Regions from separate parts of the Paraburkholderia sp. GAS33 genome, predicted to be linked through region 1. Evidence: predicted binding sites of a transcription regulator. Region 1 holds the regulator's gene; each other region holds the start of a gene.
What was found. Region 1 encodes FNR, which switches genes on or off when oxygen is low (the NO sensors DNR and NnrR bind a similar motif). Its sites were predicted from a motif close to TTGATNNNNATCAA; they were not measured.
Positions count from the first base shown of each region.

Region 1 (3,282 bases):
TCGCGTCGATGTCGTCCACTTCGGCTTTTTCCGCGGCGAGTTCGGCGGCCCCGCCCTCTGTGACAATGCGAAATTCGTAGCAGCGACGGATATCGGAGAGCGTTTCGAGCGGCGCAAAGCGGCGCACGTCCGGATCGGGGCGACGCGCGACCGTAGTGCCGGAGCCGTGCCGCGTAACGATGATGCCGTCGGCACGCAGACGGGCCAGCGCCTCGCGCACCGTGGGCCGCGAGGTCTCGAAGCGCTCGGCCAGCGCGTGTTCGGTGGGCAGCCGCTCGCCTTCCTTGTACTCGCCTTCGAGTATGCGATTGAGGATGTCGCCGTAGATCTTGTCGGGCAGGCCCGTCGATTTGCGCTCGTTCATCATCGATGAAGGTTTCAGCTTGTCAGAATAGGCCACAATTGTAAGGCAAACAGGGTGGATTGCCTGCTCAAAGATTGGTTAGGTGGACTGCACGCCCGCCGCAAAGGCTCACCGGACGGCGTTCCGCCTATATGACCCTACCTGCGGAAATTTGCCAAGTGTTTGATTTACATCTCGACAAAAAAACACAATCCCGCACATGATCTAAGCTGAAACCGGCAATCAGGCGGCAACAGGCGCAGCCGGTCCCGAACCCTTTCCACGCGGAGTCCAACATGTACAAACGTATCCTCGTAGCGGTCGACGGCAGCAATACCTCGCGCCGCGCATTTGAATCTGCGCTGAACCTGGCGGGTTCCATGGGCGCGGTACTCCAGCCGTTCTATGTCGTCGAAAACACGCCAATGTATTTCGAGGCGCCCGGCTATGACCCGTCTATCCTGCGTAACCGGCTGATCGAACAGGGCAAGGAACTGGGCGCAGAATTCACCCAGGCGATGCGCGAAAAAGGCGTTTCAGGCGAGGTGGCGGTCGCCGAGGCCACGGCAGTCGACGATGTCGCCACCGTGGTGCTGAAGGCCGCCGCCGCGTTCAATGCCGATCTGCTCGTCATGGGCACGCACGGGCGCCGGGGCGTCCAGCGGCTGTTCCTCGGCAGCGTTGCCGAACGCTGCGTGCGTCAGGCTGCGCTACCCGTGCTGCTGGTGCCTTCGGCGGCAGGACAGGAGCACGACGCCGCATCGGCTTGACGCGTCATTTTGCCGCGAAACGGTGGATAACCACGGTGGGACAATGGATTAATTCCCTTACAAACGGTCGTACACCATGCTTACGCCCACCGCCGTAGTTCGGCCTCCAGCCGGTCGCCGCCGCCCCTCCACCAGCCTGCCGGTACCCCGCAGCATCGCGCGCTGCTCGAACTGCGCGATGCGGCCGCTCTGCATGCCGCAAGGGCTCTCCCCGGATGAACTGCCGAAGCTCGAAGCGCTCATCTGCAGCGCGCGCCCGGTCCAGCGCGGCGAGACGCTATACCGCTCCGGCGACGCGTTCGGCAATCTGTATGCGGTGCGCTCCGGCTCGCTGAAAACCACCCTGGCTTACCGCGACGGCCGCGAGCAGGTCACGGGCTTGCGCCTTGCCGGCGAGGCACTCGGCTTCGACGGCATCAGCGAAGACCGGCACGCCTGCAGCGCAACCGCGCTGGAAGACAGCACCGTCTGCATCATTCCGTACGTCAAGCTCAAGCGTCTGTGCCGCGACATCGGCTCCATGCAGGAGCGTCTGCACAAGCTGATGGGCGAGCAGATCGTCCGCGAGGCCGCGCAAATGATGGTGCTCGGCTCGCTGTCCGCCGACGAACGGGTTGCCGCGTTCCTGCTCGATGTATCGGAACGCAACGCAAAACGCGGATATTCGTCCGCGGAATTCAACCTGCGCATGACGCGCGAGGACATGGGCAGCTATCTCGGCACCACGCTGGAAACCGTGAGCCGCACCCTGTCAAGATTTCAAAAGCGCGGTCTGATCGACACGCAAGGCAAGTTCATCCGTATCGTCGATCTGGACGGACTGCGGCACGTGTAAGCCGTGAGGCGGCACACCGCGCGGCCCCGCGCGCCGCGCCTGTCCCCGGACGCTTCAGTTCCGCCACCATCCGCCTCCCCTGTGGCTCCGCCTTGGCACGTCTCCTGCGACTGCGGTACAGTCTTCAAACTGTCCCCCATCCAGGAGACCCGGCGACATGAATCGTGACCCCACCCCGCATCATCCGCTAGTCCAGCGCCTGATCGACGCGCGTCAGATCACAGACGCCCTCTTCTCCATCGTCAAACCCGAGTACCTGTACGAACGGCCGATCCGCGAGCGTCACCGGGTCGTGTTCTACATCGGCCATCTCGAGGCGTTCGACCGGAATCTGTTCGATCAGCGTCTGTGCACGTTGCCCGCTTTCAATGCTTCGCTCGACCAGTTGTTTGCCTTCGGCATCGACCCGGTCGACGGCGGCCTGCCGACCGACGTGCCCGACGACTGGCCGTCGCTGGAGGCCGTGCGCGGCTACGGCCAGCAGGCACGCGAACAGATCGACCGTGAACTGGCGGCCTTGAACATCGACGGCGACCCCGAGGCGGATGACGCCCAGGATGCCACGGCCGCGCAGTTGCTGAACGTGGCCATCGAGCACCGTCTGATGCATGCCGAGACGCTCGCCTACATGCTGCATCAGTTGCCGCTTGCGTGGAAGGTAGGCGCACCTGGCCGTGAAGACGGCCAGGCGGCGACGAGTTCCGAGCGTCGCACCTTCGGGCCGGAGGAAGCGGCCATGGTCCAGGTGCCGGCTGGTTCGACGCTGCTAGGCATGCCGCGCGACAGCGGCCGCTTCGGCTGGGACAACGAGTTCGGCGAACTGCGCGTCGACGTGCCCACCTTCGAGATTGACCGCTACATGGTGACGAACGGCGCCTTCCGCGAGTTCCTGCTTGCCGGTGGATACCACCAGCGGGCCTGGTGGAAAGACAAGGACTGGGTCTGGAAGGAAAGCGAGGGCATCAGCCACCCCGCCGGCTGGTCGCAACGCGACGGTGACGGCGAGTGGATGCTGCGCACCATGTTCGAAGAGATCCCCTTGCCGCTCGACTGGCCGGTCTACGTCAGCCACGCGGAAGCCAGTGCGTACGCCCGCTGGGCCGGCAAAGCATTGCCAACCGAAGCGCAGTGGCAGCGCGCCGCGCACGGCGCCCCGCACGCAGCGTCAGGCAACTTCGATTTTCGTAGCTGGGATCCGCAGGCCGTGGATGCGCATCCCGACAACATCAGCGCATTCGGCGTGGAAGGTCAGTTCGGCAACGGCTGGGAATGGACCTCGACGTTGTTCGATGCGTTGCCGGGGTTTGAACCGTTTCCGTTCTACCTGGGATACT
Region 1 is NZ_JBNDMP010000006.1:54,142-57,423, reverse strand. It holds gene P3T24_RS19725 (FadR/GntR family transcriptional regulator) at 1-364, opposite strand, end outside; gene P3T24_RS19720 (universal stress protein) at 640-1,113, shown strand; gene fnr (fumarate/nitrate reduction transcriptional regulator Fnr) at 1,190-1,948, shown strand; gene P3T24_RS19710 (SUMF1/EgtB/PvdO family nonheme iron enzyme) at 2,106-3,282, shown strand, end outside.

Region 2 (3,282 bases), on a different contig from region 1:
TCGTTGTGGCTGATCGTATTGACCGCCCTGACGACGGTGGTGATCGTGGTAGCGGGCTGGCAATCCATCACGGTGCGCAGCGCGCAATACTTCGGCTCGTTCCTCATGTTGTCGGGCTTCATGCAGGGCGTGTTCAGTTCGCTGGACGGCATGCTGTTCTTCATCTTCTTTGAAGCGACGCTGATTCCGCTGTACCTGCTGATCGGTACGTGGGGCAACAAGAACCGCTCGTACGCCGCGGTCAAGTTCTTCTTCTTCTCGCTGATCGGCTCGCTGATGATGCTGATCTCGATGCTCTATCTGTTCGCGCAGACCCACAGCTTCGACCTCGAAGTCTGGCGCAACGCGCATCTGGACTTCGTACCGCAAGCGCTGATTTTCCTCGGCTTCCTCGCAGCGTTTTCGGTGAAGGTGCCCATGTGGCCGGTGCACACCTGGCTGCCTGACGTCCACCTCGACGGCCCAACCGGCGCCGCCGTGATGCTCGGCATGCTGAAGATCGGCGGCTACGGTCTGCTGCGCTTCGCGTTGCCGATCACCCCGCAAGCCAGCCACTTCTTCGCGCCGGCAATGATCACGCTGTCGCTGGTCGCCGTGATCTACTCGAGCCTGCTCGCGCTCGTGCAAACCGATATCCGCAAACTGCTCGCCTACTCGTCGATCGCCCACATGGGTCTCGTCACGCTGGGTCTGTTCATATTCAATCCGCTCGGCCAGGAAGGCGCGATCATGCAAATGATCTCGTACGGCGTCGTGTCCGGCGCCATGCTGCTGTGCACGGGCATGTTGTACGACCGCACGCAAAGCGGCTCGATCGACGCCTACGGTGGCGTCGCCAACACCATGCCGAAGTTCGCTGTCTTCGTGATGCTGTTCTCGATGGCCAACGTCGGCTTGCCGGGCACGGCAGGTTTCGTCGGCGAGTTCATGGTGTTGATGGGCGCGATCGGCTTCAACTTCTGGATCGGCGCAATTGCTGCGCTGACGGTGATCCTGAGCGCCGCCTACACGCTGTGGATGTACAAGCGCGTGATCTTCGGCGCGATCGCCAATGCACGCGTCGCGAAGCTGACCGACCTCGGCAAGCGCGAGTTCGTCCTGCTCGGCGCAATGGCGGTACTGGTACTCGCGATCGGCATCTATCCGAAGCCGTTCACGGATGCAATCAACCCGACGTCGACCAGCCTGCTCGCGCAGACCAATCGTCCGGCACAACCGGTCGAGTCCGCTGCTGTCGAGAACGCAGAGCATTTGCAAGCACGCGCTGCGGTAAACGCAACACACGCGCCGGGTTGAGTGCATTGATTGTGTAGCTGCGTCGTGCCGCTAACACGATACGACGCGCTACCTGAAGCGCGTGCGATCGCGCAGATGTGCGGTCGTTACTTGCTCGCGGTCCATAGCTGAAGCAGTTGTTTTATCTCTTGATGTACGGCAAGCACCGATCATGTGCGCAGGATTGTGCGGCAACGTGTCACACACTTCACGCTCGCAACAGATCGTTGCAAAAATCGCTGTTTATAACGAGATAGCACGGCTTTACTATGCGACCGCTTACTAATGGAGAGCGGTCGGATGTTGTTCGTCACAGTCGTAAAGAGCAGGCAATCGATATGAAAGAAAAAACTCTACGGGGGGCGATGAGCACAGTCGCCATTGGCCTGGTTGCGCTGCTCTCGGGCTGTAGCAATCTCGATCTGCTGAATTCCAAGGGCAGTGTGGGAATCGCGGAGCGTAACCTCATCGCGACGTCGACATGGGCCATGCTCATCGTCGTGATTCCGGTCATTGCCATGACGCTGCTGTTCGCCTGGCGCTATCGCGCGTCGAACAAGAGCGCCGAATATCGACCCACCTGGTCGCATTCCACGGGCATCGAGATCGCGATCTGGACGATTCCGACGCTGATCATCCTGTTCCTCGGCGTACTGACGTGGAAGAGCACGCACGAGCTCGATCCGTACCGTCCGCTTGAATCGAGCGTGAAGCCGATCAACGTCGAAGTGGTCGCACTTGACTGGAAGTGGCTGTTCATCTACCCGGACCTCGGCATCGCGTCGGTCAACCAGCTCGCGCTTCCCGTGGGCACGCCGGTCAACTTCAATATCACGTCGGACTCGGTGATGAACTCGTTCTTCATCCCGCAACTCGGCGGCCAGATCTACGCAATGGCAGGCATGCAGACGAAGCTGCATCTGATCGCGGATGAGCCAGGCGACTACGCCGGCGAGTCGGCGAACTTCAGCGGCAAGGGCTTCTCGGACATGAAGTTCCGCGCGATCGCCTCGTCCCCGGAAGAATTCAACGCATGGGTTGCCAAGGTGCGCGCATCGTCGGACCGCCTCGACATGAACCGCTACAACGTCGTGTCGCAGCCGGGCGAGAAAGCGCCGGTCACCTACTTCTCGTCGGTCGATCCAAAGCTCTTTCACAACATCATTGCCCGCTATAACAACGGCAACGTCATGGATATGAAAGACGATAGCAACTGCAAGGCCAAGGGGTAACGCATGTTCGGTAAATTAACCCTCGACTCGATTCCGTACCACGAGCCGATCATCATGTTCGCCGCGGCCCTGATGGGCATCGGCGCGGTTACGGTGCTCGGCGCCGTGACATATTTCGGCAAGTGGCGCTACCTGTGGACCGAGTGGCTCACGTCGGTCGACCACAAGAAACTCGGCGTGATGTACATCGTCGTGGCGATGATCATGCTGCTGCGCGGCTTCGCCGACGCAATCATGATGCGCACGCAACTGGCGATCGCGTATCACAACCCTGGCTATCTGCCGCCGCATCACTACGACCAGATCTTCTCCGCGCACGGCGTCATCATGATTTTCTTCATGGCGATGGTGTTCATGGTGGGTCTGATGAACCTGATCGTTCCGCTGCAGATCGGCGCGCGTGACGTGGCGTACCCGTTCCTGAACTCGCTGTCGTTCTGGATGACCGCAGTCAGCGCGATCCTGATCAACATCTCGCTCGTGATCGGTGAATTTGCACAGACGGGCTGGCTGGCGTATCCGCCGCTTTCAGAACTGCAATTCAGCCCGGGCGTCGGCGTCGACTATTACATCTGGAGCTTGCAGCTATCGGGTATCGGCACGTTGCTCACGGGTATCAACTTCTTCGTCACGATCGTCAAGATGCGCGCGCCTGGCATGACGTTCATGAAGATGCCGGTATTCACGTGGACCGCGCTGTGCACGAACGTGCTGATCATGGCTGCGTTCCCGATTCTGACGGTCACCCTGGCGCTGCTCGGCCTCGACCGTTACC
Region 2 is NZ_JBNDMP010000027.1:889-4,170, forward strand. It holds gene P3T24_RS37945 (complex I subunit 4 family protein) at 1-1,296, shown strand, start outside; gene cyoA (ubiquinol oxidase subunit II) at 1,614-2,507, shown strand; gene cyoB (cytochrome o ubiquinol oxidase subunit I) at 2,511-3,282, shown strand, end outside.
Region 2: the regulator FNR is predicted to act here: its motif matches at 1,425-1,438, upstream of cyoA (ubiquinol oxidase subunit II).

Region 3 (3,282 bases), on a different contig from region 1:
AAAAGCGGCTATGCGCGGCCTAACATCTTGATAACCTGCTAAAATATTGGGTTGTTCGCCGCATATTCATTCAAAGGACGCGCCGTGCTGTCTACCGCCAATATCACCATGCAATTCGGGCCCAAGCCCCTCTTCGAGAACATCTCCGTCAAATTCGGGGGAGGGAACCGCTATGGCCTGATTGGTGCAAACGGCTGCGGCAAGTCGACCTTCATGAAGATTCTTGGCGGCGATCTGGAACCGAGTTCGGGCAACGTGATGCTCGAACCGAATGTGCGTCTGGGCAAATTGCGCCAGGACCAGTTCGCATACGAAGACGTGCGCGTGCTCGATGTAGTGATGATGGGCCACGCGGAAATGTGGGCCGCCATGACCGAGCGCGACGCGATCTACGCGAATCCGGACGCTACCGACGACGACTACATGCACGCCGCCGAACTCGAAGCGAAGTTCGCCGAGTACGACGGCTACACGGCCGAAGCGCGTGCGGGCGAACTGCTGCTCGGTATCGGCATTGCGATCGAAGACCACAACGGCCCGATGAGCAACGTGGCGCCGGGCTGGAAGCTGCGCGTGCTGCTCGCCCAGGCGCTGTTCTCGAAGCCAGACGTGCTGCTGCTGGATGAGCCGACCAACAACCTGGACATCAACTCGATCCGTTGGCTGGAAGACGTGCTCAACCAGTACAACTCGACGATGATCATCATCTCGCACGATCGACACTTCCTGAACCAGGTCTGCACTCACATGGCAGACATGGACTACGGCACGCTGAAGGTTTATCCGGGCAATTACGACGACTACATGCTGGCCAGCACGCAGGCCCGCGAGCGTCAGCAGAATGCCAATGCGAAGGCGAAGGAACGTGTCGCCGATCTGCAGGACTTCGTGCGCCGCTTCTCGGCCAACAAGTCGAAGGCCCGCCAGGCGACCAGCCGTCTGAAGATGATCGACAAGATCAAGATCGAGGAATTCAAGCCCTCGTCGCGGCAGAACCCGTTTATCCGCTTCGAATACGAGAAGAAGCTGCACAACATCGCCGTGGTGGCCGACAGCATCACGAAGAAGTACGAGCGCACGATTTTCAGCAACTTCAGCATCAGCGTGCAGCCGGGCGAGCGCATTGCCATCATCGGCCAGAACGGCGCCGGCAAGACCACGCTGCTGCGTTCACTTCAGGGTGGCATCAAGACTGAGCACGGTACGGTGAAGTGGGCCGAAAACGCGAATGTCGGTTATATGCCGCAGGACACGTACGAAGAGTTTCCGGACGACATCACGCTGATGGACTGGATCGACGGCTACCGCCAGGAAGGCGACGACGAGCAGATGGTGCGCGGCACGCTGGGCCGGCTGCTGTTCAATGCGGACGACATCCGCAAGTCGGTGAAGGTGCTTTCGGGTGGCGAGAAGGGCCGCATGATCTGGGGCAAGCTGATGCTGGGCCGCCACAACGTGCTGCTGATGGACGAGCCGACCAACCACATGGACATGGAGTCGATCGAATCGTTGCAGATCGCGCTCGACAAATACGATGGCACGCTGATTTTCGTGTCGCACGACCGTGAGTTTGTGAGCGGGCTGGCGAACCGGATTATCGAAGTGCGCACGGATGGCACGCTGTATGACTTCGGTGGCAATTACGAGGATTTCCTGGCTAGCCAGGGTGTGCAGTAAGCAAGAGGCGCTTGCCGCTTCACGATGTAACTTGCGTTGTAGCCATCCTGATCTGACGATGGTTACAACGCGATTCCCGCAGTAACGCGATTCGATCGCGCCTCGATCTCCCCCGGTTTTCCATTCTTCTATCTCCCCACGAATGCCCGGCAGCTTGCCGGCAATCGCGTCGTTGCTCGCTGTTTCCCCGCTCGGTCCCGCGTGCCGTCCCCGCCTCCACAAAAAATGACATCCGCTCTGCGTTTTCCTTGGCGGAGATCAAATTTCGCCTGAGCTTTCACTCGTAGAATCCGGCGGCGTACGCATTTAACTGCGTGGGTTGCGTGTTGCGAAGATGCAGCGGATTTCAGGGGTGGTTCAATGAAAAGCAGGCAAATATGATGAACAAGGGAGTCCTTAACAACAGGGTATGGATACCCCTGGGGGGCGCGTTGGCTGCATGCCTTTCCGGTTGCAGCAAGCTCGATGTGCTCGATCCGAAAGGCAGCATTGGCGCGGCGGAAAAATCGCTGATCGGCACAGCGACCTACACGATGCTGATTGTCGTGGTGCCGGTCATTCTGATGACGCTCTGGTTCGCCTGGCGCTACCGGGCCAGCAACCGCGGCGCGACCTACGCGCCGAAATGGGCGCATTCCACGGCGATCGAAGTGGTGATCTGGACGGTACCGTCCATCATCATCCTGTGTCTCGGGGTGCTGACGTGGAAGACCACGCACGAGCTCGATCCCTACAAGCCCATCGAATCGGCGGTGAAACCGATCAACGTCGAGGTCGTGGCGCTCGACTGGAAATGGCTTTTCATCTATCCGGATCTCGGCATCGCATCGGTCAATCAACTGGCTTTCCCGGTGGGTACGCCCGTTAATTTCATGATCACGTCGGACTCGGTCATGAACTCGTTCTTCATTCCGCGTCTGGGCAGCCAGATCTACGCCATGGCGGGCATGCAGACCCAGTTGCATCTCGTCGCCGATGAAGCGGGCGACTATGCCGGCGTGTCGGCCAACTTCAGCGGCAGGGGCTTCTCCGACATGAAGTTCCGGGCGCTCGCCACCAATCCCGAGCAGTTCAACGCGTGGGTGGAGAAGGTCAAGGCGTCGTCGGGCCGGCTCGACATGAACGAATACAACACCGTGGCACAGCCCAGCGAGAAGGCGCCCGTGCGCTACTTCTCATCGGTCGATCCGAAGCTGTTCCACAACATCATTGCGAAGTACAACAACGGCAACGTTCTCGATCTGCAGAACAGCAATTGCAGTACGAAGGGGTAACACATGTTCGGAAAACTGACACTATCGGCGATTCCGTTCGATCAGCCCATCATCATGGGCGCGGGCGCCCTGATGGCGGTCCTCGTCCTTGCCACGCTCGGCGCGTTGACGTGGTTCGGCAAATGGAAATGGCTGTGGAGCGAATGGCTCACCAGCGTCGATCACAAGCGGATCGGCGTCATGTATATCGTGGTTGCGGTATTGATGCTGCTGCGCGACTTTGCGGACGCGGTCATGATGCGCCTGCAACTGGCGCTCGCCTATCACTCGCCGGGCTATCTGCCGCCGCATCACTACGACCAGATCTTCACGGCGCACGGCGTCATCATGA
Region 3 is NZ_JBNDMP010000002.1:127,711-130,992, reverse strand. It holds gene P3T24_RS06985 (ABC-F family ATPase) at 85-1,677, shown strand; gene cyoA (ubiquinol oxidase subunit II) at 2,058-2,951, shown strand; gene cyoB (cytochrome o ubiquinol oxidase subunit I) at 2,955-3,282, shown strand, end outside.
Region 3: the regulator FNR is predicted to act here: its motif matches at 1,926-1,939, upstream of cyoA (ubiquinol oxidase subunit II).